One region of the Acidaminococcus sp. HCP3S3_G9_1 genome, then DNA from elsewhere that is predicted to be linked to it. Evidence: a T-box and tRNA genes for the amino acid it is inferred to sense, from the RefSeq annotation. Region 1 holds a T-box; the other holds one or more tRNA genes.
The links. The T-box of region 1 lies ahead of ACTQY1_RS04045 (valine--tRNA ligase). A T-box ahead of a tRNA ligase gene usually reads a tRNA of that ligase, here a tRNA-Val.
Positions count from the first base shown of each region.

Region 2: it has a tRNA-Val gene. The T-box ahead of ACTQY1_RS04045 (valine--tRNA ligase) is inferred to sense a tRNA for this amino acid. The anticodon was not compared.

Region 1 covers NZ_JBQKCH010000004.1:110,506-115,640, reverse strand. Annotated here, with positions in the region: gene ACTQY1_RS04060 (DUF805 domain-containing protein) at 1-158, shown strand, start outside; gene ACTQY1_RS04055 (AAA family ATPase) at 294-1,211, shown strand; gene ACTQY1_RS04050 (VWA domain-containing protein) at 1,218-2,942, shown strand; T-box leader at 3,086-3,286, shown strand; gene ACTQY1_RS04045 (valine--tRNA ligase) at 3,323-5,135, shown strand, end outside.
Region 2 covers NZ_JBQKCH010000009.1:49,786-54,920, reverse strand. Annotated here, with positions in the region: gene era (GTPase Era) at 1-818, opposite strand, end outside; gene ACTQY1_RS06980 (cytidine deaminase) at 835-1,221, opposite strand; gene ybeY (rRNA maturation RNase YbeY) at 1,211-1,693, opposite strand; gene ACTQY1_RS06970 (PhoH family protein) at 1,690-2,703, opposite strand; tRNA gene ACTQY1_RS06965 (tRNA-Val) at 2,835-2,911, shown strand; gene ACTQY1_RS06960 (fumarylacetoacetate hydrolase family protein) at 3,324-4,184, opposite strand; gene ACTQY1_RS06955 (hypothetical protein) at 4,344-4,529, shown strand; gene ACTQY1_RS06950 (carbon starvation CstA family protein) at 4,817-5,135, shown strand, end outside.

The DNA.
Region 1 (5,135 bases):
GCCTGTCTCTGTTGGCCCGCCGGTTCCACGATATGGACATGAGCGGCTGGTGGACCCTGCTGTTCCTGGTGCCCATCCTGAACCTGGCCACGTATATTTACCTGATGGTGAAAAAAGGTGACAGCGGAGCCAACCGGTTCGGAGGAGTGCCGGAATAAGGTTCTGCAGCAAGAGCAGCAGAACTGTCAACGGCAGCTGACCGCTGACAATCAGGGGGCATTGCACGTAACGTGCAATGCCCCCTTTTGTGCTATAATAATTACTGATGCAAATGTCAAGCGAGGGGAGCCCTTATGATGCTGGAATTTTTAGAGAGTGAACAAATCAACCCGGAACTGATCCAGGGAATCCGGGCGTACCGGAAGGAATTTCCCACCCCGGAAGACCTGACGGCCCGTGTCCCTGTGCCCCATTTCCATTATTATGGAAAGGATGTGTGGGAAGAGGCCATTGCGGCCCTTCTGTGCGGCCAGAATCTGCTGCTGGCCGGACCCAAGGCCACCGGGAAGAACGTGCTGGCGGAGAACCTGGCAGCGGTGTTCGGCCGTCCCATGTGGAACGTGTCCTTCCACATCAACATGGATGCCACCGGGATGCTGGGCACTGATACCTTCAAAAACGGGGAAGTGGAATTCCGTCCCGGACCGGTGTACCAGTGCGCGGTGAAAGGGGGATTCGGGGTCTTCGATGAAATCAACATGGCCCGGAACGAAGCCATGGCTGTGCTCCATTCTCTGCTGGACTTCCGGCATACGGTGGATATTCCCGGTTATGACCTGCTCCATGCCCACAAGGCCTGCCGGTTCATCGCCACCATGAACTACGGCTATTCCGGCACCCGGGAACTGAACGAAGCCCTGGCTTCCCGGTTTGCGGTGATCCAGCTGCCGCCCATTTCCATGGAATCCCTGGACCGGCTGCTCCAGGACGAATTCCCCAGACTGCGGAAGGAACCCCGGAAGGCCTTCTGTCAGATCTTCAAGGACCTGGAAAAGAAATGCCAGGAAAGCGAAATCTCTGAAAAGGCCCTGGATCTGCGGGGGATGCTGGATGCCATCCACCTGATGGAAGCCGGGCTGGAAGCCCACAAGGCCCTGGATCTGGGAATCGTGAACAAATCCTTCGATGAATATGAACCGGGGCTGATCCGGGACGTGATCAATCTCCACATTCCCGGGAACTATACCAAAAAGGACATTTTCGAGGACTGAGGAACCATGGGAAAACTCAAGTACGATGCCAAACGCCGCCGGGCTTTGAATATCGTATGGGACGTGTCCTGGGACTACCGGTTCGATCCCGATTTTCTGGCCTATACGGAACAGGGTACCCCGGATCTATATCTGAACGCGGTGGTGGGCTTCACCCGGAAATATTATGATGTGAAGCTGATCCACCAGATGTTCGAGGAAATGGAAGACAGCGCCCTCCGGGATACCTTTACGGACCTGTTCTGGCTGGGACTGGAATACGCCACCTACGCCAAGGAGGCTCCGGTGCGGCCGGTGCTGCCCTATCTCCGGCAGCAGCATGCCAGGGCCTATTTTGACGGCACCAAACTGGACAAAACCGGAGTGGCCCACGAAATGCAGGCGGCACGGTGGCACGAGGTGCTGGGGGAGGGACTGGATCTCCATGACCCCTGGGCTAAGGGGCTCTATGCCAATCTTTGCTTCGATCCGGCCTGGGATACCAAGCAGCTGTGCGACCATTTCCGGAAGATTACCAAAAAGTACTTCGTCTCCCATTTCCTGGTCCGGGAAAGCCTGGAAAAAGTCATCATCAGCAAAGGCCTGGGGGACTTTATCGACTGGCTGCTGCCCCATGTGTTCCGGAAGCAGGAAAGCGTGTTCAATTTTCTCTATTCCAAGAAGCAGGCCATGGACATCCTGGCCGGGAAAAACGCCCACAACGGGCTCATGGCCATTATCACCGGCCAGACGGCGTCGGAAAACTACAACTATATCATCGACTGTTTCGGCGCCAGCATCTACCCGCCCCGGAAAATGCTGGATATTGACCAGGCCTGGTGCAACGGGCCTCATCAGGGGTGCCATCTCCACTTTACCCGGGGCCGGCTGGGGAGCAAAGGGGCCACCGGGGAAGCTTCCCGCTGGCTTGAGGGAGCCCACGCCCAGCGGGTGAAGAACCTGGCCTACTACAAGGATCACGGGGAACAGTGCCGGAAGAGTATAGCCCGGCTCACCAGCCAGCTCCGGAGCGTCATGCGCATGGCCCAGACCCGGCTGCCGGTGCCCGCCAAGGAAGGGGAACTGGTACCCGGCCTGGTGTGGCGGGCCCTGAAGGTGAACGACAGCCGGGTGTTCTTCGAACGGGAGACCGTCTCCAGCCCGGATTTCACCGTGGACCTGATGCTGGATGCTTCCGCCTCCCGGGGGGAGTATCAGCAGGTAATCGCCTCCCAGGCCTATGTGATCGCCGAAAGTCTCCGCCAGTGCGGGATTCCCTACCAGGTGTATTCCTTCTGCACTCTGCGGAACTATACGGTACTCACCCTGTTCAAGGACTATGCGGACAAGAAGCGGTGCACCAACATCTTCAACTATGTGGCCACCGGGTGGAACCGGGACGGGCTGGCCCTCCGGGGAGCCCGGCAGCTGATGGGGGACTTTACCCAGACCAAAAAGATCCTGATCATGCTCACGGATGCGGAGCCCAACGACGACAAGCCTCTGGTGGGAGACGGGCTGTTTAGCTCTTCGGAATACCGGGATGAAAAAGCCGTGGCCAACACCGCTGACGAAGCCGCCAGCCTCCGCCGGGAAGGGATCCGGATCATCGGGCTCATCAACGGAGAGAATCAGCACATCATGAAAGATGCCCGGAAGATCTTCGGGGAAGACTGTGTGGAAGTCCGGGATCTGGATAAAATGGCCGACAGCGTAGGCAAGATGCTGTGCCGGCAGATCGAGGCGCTGTGAAAAAGAGGGTGTTGCACGTTTTGTGCAGCACCCCTTTTCTGTCGGCGTTCAACGGCCGCTGACCGTTGACGGGGCCTTGAAAGGGTCCACCCCATTGACAATCCCGCGCACCCTTGTTACAATGACTCCATACAACCATACAGCCAAAGGCGATGATGGGAAGGAGTACAGCGCCCCTTGCACCGGCAGAGAGGATGCGGGTGGTGGAAGCATCCGGGCAATGCGCTGGAAGTCGTCCTGGAGCCGGCAGGAGGAAAGCCCTGTCCGTCACGGCACGTTACGCCGCTTTAAGGTGCTCAAGCAATTGAGAATGTAGGTGGTACCGCGAACAACTCGTCCTATACAGCAGGACGGGTTTATTTTTTTAAGGAGGCAGAGTTATGGCAGAAGAAAACAACATCCCCAAGGTCTATGATCCGGCTGCGGTGGAGAAGAAATGGTATGCATACTGGATCGATCACGGCTTTTTCCATCAGCCGGTGGACAAGAGCCGGAAACCCTTCAGTGTGGTGATCCCGCCTCCCAACATTACCGGCAAGCTCCACATGGGCCATGCCCTGGACAATACCCTCCAGGACATCCTGGTGCGCTGGCACCGGATGATGGGGGACAACACCTGCTGGCTGCCGGGCTATGACCATGCAGGACTGGCCACCCAGATCAAGGTGGAAGAGGAACTGAAGAAGAAGGAAGGTCTGACCCGGTATGATCTGGGCCGGGAAGAATTCATCAAACGGGTGTGGAAATGGAAGGAAGCCTACGGGGACGAAATCGTCCGGCAGCTGAAGAGCCTGGGGATTTCCTGCGACTGGGACCGGCAGCGGTTCACCATGGACGAAGGCCTGAGCCAGGCGGTCCGGGAAGCCTTTGTGAGCCTTTATGAAAAGGGCCTGATCTACAAGGGCACCCGGATGATCAACTGGTGCGTCAACTGCCGTACGGCTTTGTCCGATGTGGAAGTGGAACACCAGGACGATGCTGGTGCCCTGTGGTACATCAACTATCCCATTGTGGGCGAAAAGGACCAGTACCTGACCATCGCCACCAGCCGTCCGGAAACCATCCCCGGGGATACTGCCGTGGCCGTGAACCCCAAGGATGAACGGTACGGGAAACTGGTGGGAAAGAAGATCGCCCTGCCCACCACCAACCGGGAGATCCCCATTATCGCCGATGAATATGTGGACCTGGAATTTGGTACCGGCGCGGTGAAAATCACCCCGGCCCACGACCCCAACGACTATGAAGTGGGCCAGCGGCACAACCTGGAACAGATCGTGGTCATTGGCCTGGACGGGAAAATGACCAAAGAGGCTGGCAAATACGAAGGGGAAGACCGGTATGAATGCCGGAAGCACATTGTCCAGGATCTGAAGGACATGGGCCTTCTGGTGAAAATCGAAGATGCTCCCCACTCCGTTGGCCACTGCCAGCGCTGCCACCATGTGGTGGAACCCATGGTGTCCACCCAGTGGTTCGTGAAGATGAAACCCCTGGCGGAAGCAGCCATTAAATGCGTCACCGAAGGCCATACGGAATTTGTTCCCAGTCGGTTCACCAAAACCTATCTCCAATGGCTGGAAAACATCCATGACTGGTGCATTTCCCGGCAGATCTGGTGGGGGCACCGGATCCCGGTGTGGTACTGTGACGACTGCGGGGAAGTGGCCGCTTCCCGGACGGATCTTACCGCCTGCCCCAAATGCGGCAGCACCCATATCCATCAGGAAGAAGACTGCCTGGACACCTGGTTCAGCTCCGGCCTGTGGCCCTTCTCCACTTTCGGCTGGCCGCAAAAGACGGAAGAACTGGAACACTGGTATCCCACCAGCGTGCTGGTCACCGGCTATGACATCATCTTCTTCTGGGTGGCCCGGATGATCACCATGGGTGAGGAATTCATGGGGAAGGAACCCTTCAAGCACGTGTTCATCCACGGACTGGTCCGGGACGAACAGGGCCGGAAGATGAGCAAATCCCTGGGCAACGGCATCGACCCGGTGGAAGTGGTGAACAAGTACGGGGCGGATACCCTGCGGTTCATGCTGATCACCGGCAATACTCCGGGGAACGACATGCGGTTCTACTGGAACCGGATCGAAAGCACCCGGAATTTTGCCAACAAAATCTGGAACGCCTCCCGGTTCGCTCTCATGAACCTGGACGGTTATGACAAGAATGCGGAAAAAGCAC
Region 2 (5,135 bases), on a different contig from region 1:
AGGAAAGCTTCCATATCCTCCCGGGACCGCTGGCTGATTTCCTTCAGCATCTTCCCCTTGGCCCCGATCAGGATGGCCTTTTGGGAATCCCGTTCCACATAAATGTCTCCCCGAACATACACCATGCCGTTGGGCCGGGTCTTCATTTCCTGTACCTGGACCGCCACCGCATGGGGCACTTCGTCCCGGGTCAGCTGGAGGATCTTCTCCCGGATGATTTCCGCCGCCATCACCCGTTCCGGCTGGTCCGTATACATGTCTTCCGGATAGAAATCAGGCCCCACTGGCAGGCAGCTCTGGATTTCCTGGAGCAGAGGCGAAAAGTCCTCATCTTCCAGAGCGGACAGGGTCAATACGCTGCGGAAGGGATATTCCTTCCGGAATTTGTCGATCATGGGCAGGAGCACCGCTTTGTCCGCAAGCCGGTCGATTTTGTTCAGCACCAGGATCACCGGCGCTTTGCAGTCTTCCCGCAGCCGTTCCAGGATCACCTGTTCTCCCTTCCCCCGTTTTTCCGAGGCATCCACCACAAAAAGCACCACATCCACTTCTTTGATGGCATTGAGGGCCGCCTGGACCATGTGTTCTCCCAGTTTGTCCTGGGGTTTGTGGAGGCCGGGGGTATCCAGGAACACCATCTGGGCTTCCGCCGTGCTCAGGATGCTCAGGATCCGGTTCCGGGTGGTCTGGGGCCGGTCGGAGATAATGGCCACCTTTTCCCCCACCAGATGGTTCACCAGGGTGGATTTTCCTGCATTGGGGCGTCCCACCACGGCTACAAAACCGGAGCGATGCTGTTGGGTATTCTGTTCTTCCATATAAGTCCTTTCTGTATTACAAACTGAAATCATAGGGCAGCAGGTCCGCCACCGTGGCGGTCTTTACCTGTCCCTTCACATTGGTCAGATAGATCCGGGGGATGCGGAATTCCGCCATCACCTGCCGGCAGGCCCCGCAGGGGGACACCGGTTCCGGAGTATCGGCAGTGACGCACAGGGCGGCAAACTCCCTGACCCCTTCCTTCACGGCGGCAAAGATGGCACACCGTTCCGCGCAGAGGCTCAGGCCATAGGAAGCGTTTTCCACATTGCAGCCGGTGAAGATCCGGCCGTCCGCTGCCCGGACCGCTGCTCCCACCGCAAAATGGGAATAGGGGCTGTAGGAATTTTTCCGCACGGCACAGGCCGCTTCAAACAGCTCCCGGTCCAGTTCAGCCTCCATAGTTTTCCTCCGCCAGGTCCAGTTCCCGGAGGATTTCCTCCTCCCGGGCCCTCATCACCCGTTTGTCCGCCTCTTCCATATGGTCATAGCCCAAAAGGTGGAGCATGCCATGGACCGCCAGGTAGGTCATTTCCCGGGTGAGCCCATGGCCAAATTCCTCTCCCTGCTCCACGGCCCGGGGAGCGGAGATGATTACGTCCCCCAGCAGGTGTTCCGCTTCCCCGTCGTCCACTTCCGGTTCCTCGTCCCCTTCGTCCAGGGCAAAGCTCAGCACGTCCGTAGGACGGTCGATGCCCCGGTACTCCCGGTTCAGGGTATGGATCTCTTCATTGTCCACAATGGTAATGTCCACTTCCGTATTGTCCGTCAGTTCCTCTTTCCGGGCCACAATGTCCATGGCCTTTTTCAGGGTCTCTTCCAGTTCTTCCGGAATGGCAATCTCCGTCTGGTTGTTTTCCAGGGTAACGATCATTTTCCTTCTCCTTTATTCCTGTCAGCACCGGGCTGCCGGTGTTCCTTCCGGGCCCGGTCGTATTTTTCATAAGCCCGGATGATGGCCCCCACGATTTCGTGCCGGACCACATCCTGTTCAGAAAAATGGATGATGCCGATCCCCGGCACGTCCTGGAGCACCTGGGCCGCATTCACCAGTCCGGAAGGCCGTCCTCCCGGCAGGTCCACCTGGGTGGCATCCCCGGTGACCACCAGCTTGGAGCCGAAGCCGAACCGGGTAAGGGCCATCCGCATCTGTTCCTGGGTGGTGTTCTGGGCCTCGTCCAGGATGATGAAAGCATCATTTAGGGTACGGCCCCGCATGTAGGCCAGAGGGGCCACTTCGATGATCCCCCGCTGGAGGTTCTTCTGGAAGGCCTCCATCCCCAGCATTTCGTACAGAGCATCATACAGAGGCCGCAGATAGGGATCCACCTTTTCCTGGAGATCCCCGGGCAAAAAGCCCAGCTTTTCCCCGGCTTCCACCGCGGGACGGGTGAGGATGATCCGTTCCACTTCCTTGTTTTTCAGGGCCTTCACCGCCATGGCCACCGCCAGGTAGGTCTTCCCGGTACCGGCGGGCCCGATGGCAATGGTAATGTCGTTCTGGGCAATGGTCTTCAAATACCGCATCTGGCCCAGGGTCTTGGCCTTTACCTGCCGTCCCCGGACAGTGGTGAGCACCGTATCGGTGAACAGCTTGTGGAGCTGTTCCTCCTGGCCTTCCCGGACCAGTTTCAGGCTGTATTTCACATCATGCTGGGTAATGGGCAGCCCCTGGCGGTACAGGTACAGCAACTCCCGGATCAGCCGGTCCGCCAGCTCCACATCCTGTTCCGCTCCCTGGGCGATCAGTTCGTTTCCCCGGGGGATCAGCCGGCAGCCCAGGCTCTCCTGCATCTGCTTCAGGTATTCATCTGTTTCTCCCAGTACCGCCACCATTTCCCGGGCGTCCTGGAATTCAAACCGTTTTTCCGTCACTTCCGACAAACTCCATTCCTCCTGCTTGTTACGAGTTGATTGACTGTTCCTTTCATTATATCGTTTCCGGAAGAAAAAAGAAACAGGAAACCCACTTGACAAAGAACCCCATTATCGTTTAGAATAAGTTTGTTGCTTATGGAACTATAGCTCAGATGGTTAGAGTATCACGTTGACATCGTGGGGGTCACTGGTTCGAGTCCAGTTAGTTCCACCAGATAAAAAGCAGAGGCTGCCGGAAGGCAGCCTTTTTTGTTGTATGGGTTCAGCGTTGGTTGTTTTGGAAGAAACCCGCAGCCGGCGGGTTTCTTTGAGGAAAGACGCAGCCGTTGGCTGCTAACCCACCACCAGCCTTACGGCTGGTCCCCCGCCCTTGAAAAGGGACGGATATATGCTCGGGCTGGAGCCCATTGCTTTTTAGGGGTACCAGGGCGCAAGCCCCCGTACCCATTATCCGCCCTTTGCAAGGGCGGGGGACCGTTGCGCTTGCGCAATGGTGGTGGGTTAGCCGCGTCAGCGGCGTCTCCATTCCCAGCCAAACGCCGCCGCGTTTGGCGTCCTTTGGCATGAGACTCCCGGCTTGAGACAGAAAAAGGGGCTGCTGCGCATGCAACAGCCCCTTTTCTTATTTATTTCACCCTATTCCGCAGGGTCCCGATTCCTTCGATGGAACATTCCACCACGTCCCCGCTTTTCAGGAACCGGGGCGGGTTCATGCCGATGCCGGTGCCGGCGGGAGTACCGGTGGCAATGATGGTCCCGGCCCGGAGGGTCATCCCTTTGCTCAGTTCGCTGATGATGTAAGGGATCCCGTGAACCAGCAGTTTCGTGTTGCTGTCCTGGCGCAGTTCCCCGTTCACCTTGCAGGTGAGATGGAGCGCCGGCGGAAAATCAAATTCATCCGCCGTAACGATGCAGGGCCCCATGGGGGCAAAGGTGTCCAGGCTCTTCCCGAAATACCACTGTTTATGGGCCACCTGCACGTCCCGGGCGGTTACATCGTTAATGATGGTATAGCCGAACACATAGTCCCCGGCATCTTTTTCCGCCACATCCCGGGCTTCCTTCCCGATGATCACCGCCAATTCGCATTCATAGTCCAGTTCCTTCACCACATTGAAATGGCCGTCGATGGTCCCGTCCGGATCCACCGCCCGGTCCACCCGTTTGGAGAAGTACACAGGTACCTGCCGCTGGACGATTTTTTCCGGTACATATTCATCAGGCAGTTCGTCGTCGTGGGATTTGTAGTTGATGCCCAGACAGATAATGTCATTCCGGGGATGGGTAATGGGAGCCAGGAGCTTGACCTGGTCAATGGGAACCGCACCCATGTCCACCCGGGCAATAGCCAGCAGTTCTTCAAAATCCGCCTGCTGGATCAGTTCATACATATTGTTGTACTTGTTGGCCGGGATCACAAATTTTCCATCCTCGGAAATGATCCCCACCTGTACATCGCTGTCGTATTCGAAGGTAACGATTTTCATGACTCTCCACTCCCCTAACCGATTCCACGGTACAGTGTTTTCATTTCTCTGTATTCATTGTACAATGTTTGTGCTAAAATTACCAGTATATGATACAAAACTTCCTAACTGTAAACCTTAATGTTATAGAAGGATCTGTTTTTCCCAAAGGAGGATGCCATGTTTGCCGGATATCAGCTGGATGACGGCCACGGAGACTACAACCGCAGCTACGAACAGAACTGGGATATCGATTACGCCGACTATTCCACCGACCACAGAGAGAACAACTACAGGAACTATGAATGGAAAGTTCCCAAAAGCAAAAAGGAACGGATCAAAAGTATATTGAATCATTACGAATGACAAAGGGGGCGCTGCACACAACGTGCAGCGCCCCCCTTTGTCTTCCTTCCGCGCACAAGAAATTGTTTCTAAATGGCGAAAATTCTTCTGCAGTGGACAAATTCTCTGTTAATTCCCATAGTTGTTTTTATCTCGATAACACTTTGAAAAAATATTGTATGAGGTATACAAAAAACTGTTGACATTTGTATCCGGTAGTGATAAATTACGTACCATAAACAAGCATCCGATTTGATCACGGCACTTGCATTCCCGAGTGTCGGATTTTTTTCGAAGGAGTGATGATGATGAACGGATTAACGCTTGTGTGTCTTGCTATCGTAATCTTTATCTGCGCGTACATGTTTTATGGCCGCTGGCTGGTAAAGACCTGGGGAATCGAACCGGATGCGAAAACTCCTGCCTACCGTTTCCGGGATGACAAGGACTTTGCCCCTGCTTCCCGCTTCACGGTATTTGCCCATCAGTTTTCTTCCATTACCGGTGCCGGCCCTGTAACCGGTCCGATTATCGCCGCCATGTTTGGTTGGGTTCCTGCTTTCTTATGGATTTTGGTAGGCGGCGTATTCTTCGGTGCTGTACAGGATTTCACCGCCCTCTATGCTT